One region of the Desulfitobacterium metallireducens DSM 15288 genome, then DNA from elsewhere that is predicted to be linked to it. Evidence: a T-box and tRNA genes for the amino acid it is inferred to sense, from the RefSeq annotation. Region 1 holds a T-box; the other holds one or more tRNA genes.
What was found. The T-box of region 1 lies ahead of ileS (isoleucine--tRNA ligase). A T-box ahead of a tRNA ligase gene usually reads a tRNA of that ligase, here a tRNA-Ile.
Positions count from the first base shown of each region.

Region 1 (4,311 bases):
TCAAAATGGACAAGACCTAGACCAGGTACAAAATGGGATCACTCTATTAGAGGTGCTTTCAACAGATCCCCATGTCGCTTTAGAACATCGACAAATTTTAGGGTCTCTGATGGGTCTTGGCCTAAAGAGAGAACTGATTGGGGATATCCATTCTGGAATTCGTGGGATGATCGTCGCTGTTGTCGATGAAATTGCAGATTATTTGCTTCAAGAGTGGAGAATGGCGGGACGGGCCAATATTCGTGTCGAGCGAGTTCAAGGAGAACTCAATCTCCGTGAAGATCCTGGAGAAGAGCGCCGAATTACTGTTGCTTCTTCACGGATTGACGCCATAGTTGCTTCAGGTTTTAATGTTGCCCGAGGCGTTGTTCAAGAATGGATTAGACAAGGAAAGATTAAACGCAATGATCTAATGATTAGCAAACCCGATTTGGAAGTGAAGTCAGGGGATGTTATTTCTTGCCGAGGATATGGACGATTACGCCTTCGTGATGCAAGTGAGACTCGCAAAGGGCGGATTGGCTGGAGTATTATTGTTTTTCAGACACAAAAGCATTAGAAAGGGGACAGAACTATGCCGATGACTCCGATTGACATCAGGAATAAAGAGTTTCGTAAAGGGGTTCGTGGCTACCAAACGGAAGAAGTGGAGAAGTTCCTCGATATGGTCAGTAAAGAATTTGAAGTCGTTTATAGTGAGAATTTCGAACTTCGCGAAAAGGTGCAACGCTTTGAGCAAGAACTTAAACAATATAAACAGCTTGAAGGGACGTTGCAGCAGACAATGGTACTCGCTCAGCAGACAGCCGAGGAAGTGAAGCTATCTGCACGCCATGAAGCTGAACTGATGATCAAAACTGCTGAACAAGAAAAGGCGCAACGCTTTATAGAAGCGCAGAAAAAGATAACTGAGGTTAACGAGGAAATTGAAGATCTTTTCAGAAGAAGAGAGCTGATTCGGACACAATTAAAGTCATTCCTACACGCACAGCTTAATCTTGCAGAATCTTTTAATAAGGAATCCGAACTTTCAATTGATTCTCTTAAGCTAATCAAGAGTCAAGATAATGGTTTGAATCTTGCGGAATAGGTTAGAATCATGGTAGAATGTACGATATCGCTTAGACAATAGTTTATTTAGAAGGATGGCTGGTTATGAAAAGCATATTGTACACGGAACTGGCTTCCGATTTCTTGGTTGAGGGGTTAGGACTACATATTCAGGACAATAGTCTCCCTGTTGGCAAAGTGGGTCGTAGTGATATGGAACTTGTGTCAACCCTCAGTGAGTTAATTTCGTTTCCAGAGGAGATTCAAGTCCTTTATCTTGGAAAGGCTGAACCTGGACCTTTCCGCGCGGGGGATGTCCTCATGGCAGGAAGCGATGAATTGCTTGATCGTGCGTTTCAAGCACTTGATGTCATGGAGCAACGTGGAGTCGTTGTTGGTTTATCTAATGAACGTGATGCACATCAAGTCACTTTGGTTAAAGATGGACTTTATGAGATGGTAATTAACTGGAAGGAACGAAAAATTCCCTATCTTTGTTTATTTCTAGTTGAGCCGGTTGATTCTGAAGGAACAGCCAAATTAGTTGGTTTAATCCGTAAAGTTTTAGCTTAATTGTTTGCTTAATTATTTTCGGGAAAACGTGGATAAGGACAGTCCTTGAGATATCCTCTCAAGCGAGCGGGAAATGGTGCAAGCCCGCGAGGTAAGACAAGGAAATCACCTTAGAGTGAGAAGCTGAACGGTTAGAGTAAGCTTCTCCGGATCACCTCCGTTATAGGGTTCCGAGTGGCTCAATTGAGCAACAAGGGTGGCACCGCGAGAATATCCCGTCCCTTTTATGTGGACAGGGATTTTTTTAGTTTTTATCATTACTATGTATAGAATACTTAGGAGGAATCAATTTATGGATTACCGGGATACCTTAAACTTACCAGAAACGGATTTCCCGATGCGGGGCAATTTACCCCAACGTGAACCGGAAATCTTAAAAAAGTGGGAAGAAAACAATCTCTATGAGCACGTTCAAAAAGCTCGAGCAGGACATAAAAAGTTTATACTCCATGATGGGCCTCCTTATGCAAATGGAGATATTCATCTTGGGCATGCGTTAAATAAAGTGCTTAAAGATATCATTGTTAAGTATAAAACGATGATGGGGTACGATGCTCCCTATGTTCCTGGTTGGGATACACATGGTCTACCGATTGAGCAGCAGGTTATTAAGAAGGTGGGACTAAATCGACATGCCGTTTCCACCCTAGAATTTCGCGCGCATTGCAAAGAGTACGCGAAAAAGTATGTCGGTATTCAACGTGAGGGTTTTAAACGTCTAGGCGTACGTGGGGATTGGGATCACCCCTATCTAACTTTCCATAAAGAATATGAAGCTGAGCAAATCGGTGTTTTCGGCGAAATGGCGAAAAAGGGCTATATCTACAAAGGCTTAAAACCTGTGTATTGGTGTCCTTCTTGCGAGACGGCTCTAGCTGAAGCGGAGATTGAATATGCAGATCAGACCTCTTCCGCAATTTATGTAAAATTTGCTGTCAAAGAGGGTAAAGGTATTCTTAACGAAGCGAATACCTACGTTGTCATTTGGACTACGACGCCCTGGACCATTCCGGCCAATGTAGCCATCAGTTTGCATCCAGACTTTACTTATGCTCAAGTCAAGGTTGGGGATGAACATTGGATTGTCGCTGAAGGTCTTCTGGAAAGACTCCGTGCCCTTTGGAATTTGGCATTGCCTGTTGAGAAAACCTTCGTCGGTAAGGATTTAGAGTTGATTACATGTCAACATCCACTCCTCGATAGAGAATCGCTATTAATCCTCGGTGAGCATGTTACACTTGAAGCAGGAACGGGTTGCGTTCATACGGCTCCTGGTCATGGGGAAGATGACTTTATCGTTGGGAAAAAATATGATTTGCCGGTCATTTGTCCAGTCGACCATCAAGGTAAGTTTACTGAAGAAGGCGGACCTTATGTCGGACTGAAAGTTGGTAAAGCTAATCCGATCGTGATTGAAGACCTTACTAAGGCGAATGCTCTAGTACTTGAAGAAAAGATTACCCATAGTTATCCTCACTGCTGGCGCTGCAAAAATCCGATTATTTTCCGCGCAACAGAGCAATGGTTTGCATCAATCGATGGTTTCCGTAAAGAAGCCTTAGAGCAGATTGATCAAGTTCAATGGATTCCGGCTTGGGGTAGAGATCGAATTTACAATATGGTTCGAGATCGAGGAGACTGGTGCATTTCCCGACAACGGACTTGGGGTGTTCCGATCCCGATTTTTTACTGTGAGGATTGCGGCAAAGAGCTCGTTAACGATGAAACGATTGCTAAACTTCAAGAGATCTTCCGTCAAGAAGGTTCAGATGCTTGGTTTGCACATCCAGCTGAAGAACTTCTTCCGGAGGGAACGACCTGCCCTTGTGGGGGCCATGCGTTCCGCAAGGAATCGGATATCATGGATGTTTGGTTTGATTCGGGGACAAGTTATGCTGGAGTTCTCAAGCAGAGAGAGGAACTTACCTGGCCTGCTGACCTCTATTTGGAGGGCTCTGACCAGCATCGAGGTTGGTTTAACTCTTCCTTGTCGACATCTGTCGCCGCTTTTGGCAAGGCTCCCTATAAAGCCGTACTTACTCATGGATTCCTCGTGGATGAGCAAGGGCGGAAACAGTCAAAGTCTTTGGGTAATGGGGTTGATCCGCTTCAAGTCGTGAACCAAATGGGAGCAGATATCTTAAGACTCTGGGTTGCTTCAGCGGATTATAAAAACGATGTAGCAGCTTCTCAACGCATTATGAAACAGATGTCGGAAGCTTACCGAAAGATCCGGAATACTTTACGTTTTCTGCTCAGTAACCTCAATGACTTTGACCCAGCAAAGGATCAAGTTCCTTACGCTGAGCTCCCTGAGATTGATCGCTGGGCGCTTCTTCAACTTGGAAAAGTGATCGACCGTGTGCTTGAAGGGTATGAAAAATATGAGTTCCACTGGGTATATCATACCGTCCATAATTTCTGTACGATTGAGATGAGCGCTATTTATCTCGATATTGCCAAAGATCGCCTCTATGTCGAAGGGAAGAAATCCACACTGCGTCGTTCTGCGCAAACAGTTCTTTATCAGTCCTTGGATGCTCTGGTACGCTTAATTGCTCCGGTACTTACCTTCACAGCGGATGAAATTTGGCCTTATGTCTCAGGTGTAGCTGAAGGGGTAAATATTCAAGTTGAAAAAATGCCTACAGTGAAGCCGGAATGGATGGATGAACAACTTGGAGCTAA
Region 1 covers NZ_CP007032.1:2,400,296-2,404,606, reverse strand. The annotation lists gene DESME_RS11725 (YlmH family RNA-binding protein) at 1-559, shown strand, start outside; gene DESME_RS11720 (DivIVA domain-containing protein) at 575-1,090, shown strand; gene DESME_RS11715 (hypothetical protein) at 1,156-1,623, shown strand; T-box leader at 1,644-1,849, shown strand; gene ileS (isoleucine--tRNA ligase) at 1,916-4,311, shown strand, end outside.

Region 2 (4,311 bases), 870 kb from region 1:
TGGACCATTTCTCTGCGGCTCTTCTTGCGAAGAGCGCCCCTTCTCCCGAAGTTACGGGGCTATTTTGCCGAGTTCCTTAACGAGGGTTTTCTCGCGCGCCTTAGGATTCTCTCCTTATCTACCTGTGTCGGTTTGCGGTACGGGCTCTCTCTCACTCACTAGAGGCTTTTCTTGACAGCTTGGAGTCGGTTACTTCGCTACTTATTTTCGCTCCCCATTACCTTTCAGGCAACGCGTAAGACGGATTTACCTGCCTCACACCCTACGGGCTTGGGCGTGCTCAACCAACGGCACGCTTAACCTATCCTTCTGTGTCACCCCATCGCTAATAACGTTTAAGAGAGGTACTGGAATATCCACCAGTTGTCCATCACCTACGCCTTTCGGCCTCGGCTTAGGTCCCGACTGACCCTGGGCGGACGAGCCTTCCCCAGGAAACCTTAGATTTTCGGCGGGTGAGATTCTCACTCACCTTTTCGCATACTCATACCGGCATTCTCACTTCCAAGCTCTCCACCCAACCTTCCAGTTGAACTTCGCTGACCTTGGAACGCTCCCCTACCCCTTACAGTAAACTGTAAAGCCATAGCTTCGGTGATACGCTTGAGCCCCGTTACATTTTCGGCGCAGAACCACTCGACCAGTGAGCTATTACGCACTCTTTAAATGGTGGCTGCTTCTGAGCCAACATCCTGGTTGTCTGTGCAATTCCACATCCTTTTCCACTTAGCGTATACTTTGGGACCTTAGCTGATGGTCTGGGCTGTTTCCCTTTTGACTATGAAGCTTATCCCCCACAGTCTGACTCCCAATCTAAATTCTTGGCATTCAGAGTTTGATAAGGTTCGGTAACCCGGTAAGGCCCCTAGCCTATTCAGTGCTTTACCGCCAAGAATCATCAATTGAGGCTAGCCCTAAAGCTATTTCGGGGAGAACCAGCTATCTCCGTGTTCGATTGGCATTTCACCCCTACCCACAGTTCATCCCTTGCCTTTTCAACGACAGTGAGTTCGGGCCTCCAGTAGGTTTTACCCCACCTTCACCCTGACCATGGGTAGATCACACGGTTTCGGGTCTACAGCATGTAACTTGTCGCCCTTTTCAGACTCGCTTTCGCTTCGGCTCCAGCTTCTCGCTTTAACCTCGCTACATACCGTAACTCGCCGGTTCATTCTACAAAAGGCACGCCATCACACCTCAAGGGTGCTTTGACTGCTTGTAAGCGTACGGTTTCAGGTTCTTTTTCACTCCCCTCCCGGGGTGCTTTTCACCTTTCCCTCACGGTACTGGTTCACTATCGGTCGCTAAGGAGTATTTAGCCTTGGGAGGTGGTCCTCCCGGTTTCCCACGGGGTTTCTCGTGTCCCGCGGTACTCAGGATACCCTCACAGCATTTCTTCTTTTCGCTTACAGGAGTGTTACCTTCTTTGCTGAATCTTTCCAGATTTCTTCAGCTAAGAATTAATGCTTAATAGAGGGTCCTACAACCCCAAGCTCCGAAGAGCTTGGTTTGGGCTCTTCCCGTTTCGCTCGCCGCTACTCAGGGAATCGATTATTCTTTCTCTTCCTCCGGGTACTTAGATGTTTCAGTTCCCCGGGTTGTCCTCTTTAACCTATCTATTCAGTTAAAGATCATTGGATATAACTCCAATGGGGTTGCCCCATTCGGGTATCCACGGATCAATGCATGCTTACTGCTCCCCGTGGCATTTCGCTGTTAACCGCGCCCTTCTTCGACTCTTAGCGCCTAGGCATCCACCGTACGCCCTTAGTAGCTTGACCTAAATCTTTTCGCCACTTCAGGTTTTTATATGAATCCTTTGACTTTTGAAAAACTATTTTCTCTGTGCAGTTTTCAAAGAACGATGTATATTTGAGAAGCCAATCCATTTAAAGTTAATTTGGTGGAGGTAAGCGGGATCGAACCGCTGACCCCCTGCTTGCAAGGCAGGTGCTCTCCCAGCTGAGCTATACCCCCAACGATATGAACTTAAATGGTGGGCCTGGGTGGACTCGAACCACCGACCTCACGCTTATCAGGCGTGCGCTCTAACCAGCTGAGCTACAAGCCCATTGTAGAGACAAATGGTCTCTCAAAACTAAACAACAAAGGAAAGCTTACACTTCTTTACAGCCTCGCAGATTGCTCTGCGCTTTTGCCTTTTCGGCTTTTGAGTCTTTCGACTCTACCCTTCAATCGATTCCGTTTCTCCAAAGAGTTTCTTCCTCGATTGAGGATCGACCATAGGATTAGTTAACTTAAAATCTTAAGCTAACATGTCTCCTTAGAAAGGAGGTGATCCAGCCGCACCTTCCGATACGGCTACCTTGTTACGACTTCACCCCAATCATCGGCCCCACCTTCGACGGCTAGCTCCCTTTCGGGTTACCTCACCGGCTTCGGGTGTTGCAGACTTTCGTGGTGTGACGGGCGGTGTGTACAAGGCCCGGGAACGTATTCACCGCAGTATGCTGACCTGCGATTACTAGCGATTCCAACTTCATGTTCTCGAGTTGCAGAGAACAATCCGAACTGAGACCGGCTTTCTCGGATTTGCTCCACCTCGCGGCTTCGCTTCCGTCTGTACCGGCCATTGTAGCACGTGTGTAGCCCAAGACATAAGGGGCATGATGATTTGACGTCATCCCCACCTTCCTCCGGTTTATCACCGGCAGTCTGTCTAGAGTGCTCGACCTTACTCGTTAGCAACTAAACATAGGGGTTGCGCTCGTTGCGGGACTTAACCCAACATCTCACGACACGAGCTGACGACAACCATGCACCACCTGTCTCTACGTTCCCCGAAGGGCACTCCTTAGTTTCCTAAGAATTCGTAGGATGTCAAGCCTTGGTAAGGTTCTTCGCGTTGCGTCGAATTAAACCACATGCTCCACCGCTTGTGCGGGCCCCCGTCAATTCCTTTGAGTTTCAACCTTGCGGCCGTACTCCCCAGGCGGAGTGCTTATTGTGTTAACTGCGGCACAGAAGGGGTCGATACCCTCTACACCTAGCACTCATCGTTTACGGCGTGGACTACCAGGGTATCTAATCCTGTTTGCTCCCCACGCTTTCGCGCCTCAGCGTCAGTTACAGTCCAGAAAGTCGCCTTCGCCACTGGTGTTCCTCCACATCTCTACGCATTTCACCGCTACACGTGGAATTCCACTTTCCTCTCCTGTCCTCAAGATAACCAGTTTCCGATGCAGGCTTGGGGTTGAGCCCCAAGTTTTCACACCAGACTTAATTATCCGCCTACGCGCCCTTTACGCCCAATGATTCCGGACAACGCTTGCCCCCTACGTATTACCGCGGCTGCTGGCACGTAGTTAGCCGGGGCTTCCTCCTCAGGTACCGTCATGTAAATACACTATTTGCATATCTACCGTTCGTCCCTGAAAACAGTACTTTACAACCCGAAGGCCTTCATCATACACGCGGCGTTGCTCCGTCAGACTTTCGTCCATTGCGGAAGATTCCCCACTGCTGCCTCCCGTAGGAGTCTGGGCCGTGTCTCAGTCCCAGTGTGGCCGTTCACCCTCTCAGGCCGGCTACTGATCGTCGCCTTGGTAGGCCTTTACCCCACCAACTAGCTAATCAGACGCGGGTCCATCCATTATCGATAGCATGTTCAGAGGCCATCTTTCTTTAACCGATGATGCCATCAGTTAAACGTATCCGGTATTAGCCCTCGTTTCCAAGGGTTGTCCCGATTTAATGGGTAGGTTACCCACGCGTTACTCACCCGTCCGCCACTAAAAACTCGCTAAGCAAGCTTATTGAGTTCTCCGTTCGACTTGCATGTGTTAGGCACGCCGCCAGCGTTCGTCCTGAGCCAGGATCAAACTCTCCATAAAATTTATGAAGAAAATTTGATTGCTCAAATTCATCTCAAACTCTTTAACGAGTCACTTGGCTGTTCCTTGTTGTTTAGTTTTCAAAGACCGGAGTCACATTTATAAATGATAGCACCTCTAACTCATTCTGTCAACTACCATTTATTCCTGATCAATTGCGTTTTCGCAACCGAACGATTAGTATTTTATCGCTTTTTACACAGGTTATCAAACCTTTAATTTCGTCTTTATCCTTTGAATCTTGTAGTTAACATCGATATTGTTCTGTTTTTTCTGCTTTTCGTGCATTTATACTATAATAACTTCTTCTGATTTAATCAATCTATTCTAGATTATTATAGAGGGGATGGCTTCAACCATCCCCTCTGCAAGACTTTCTATTCTTCTTCTCTTGGCTTCATCGTTGGGAAGAGGATAACGTCCCGAATAGATGCCGAATTGGTTAGAAGCATAACCA
Region 2 covers NZ_CP007032.1:91,483-95,793, reverse strand. The annotation lists rRNA gene DESME_RS00460 (23S ribosomal RNA) at 1-1,781, opposite strand, end outside; tRNA gene DESME_RS00455 (tRNA-Ala) at 1,902-1,977, opposite strand; tRNA gene DESME_RS00450 (tRNA-Ile) at 1,995-2,071, opposite strand; rRNA gene DESME_RS00445 (16S ribosomal RNA) at 2,289-3,854, opposite strand; gene lysS (lysine--tRNA ligase) at 4,232-4,311, opposite strand, start outside.
Region 2: it encodes a tRNA-Ile, which carries the amino acid that the T-box ahead of ileS (isoleucine--tRNA ligase) is inferred to sense. The anticodon was not compared.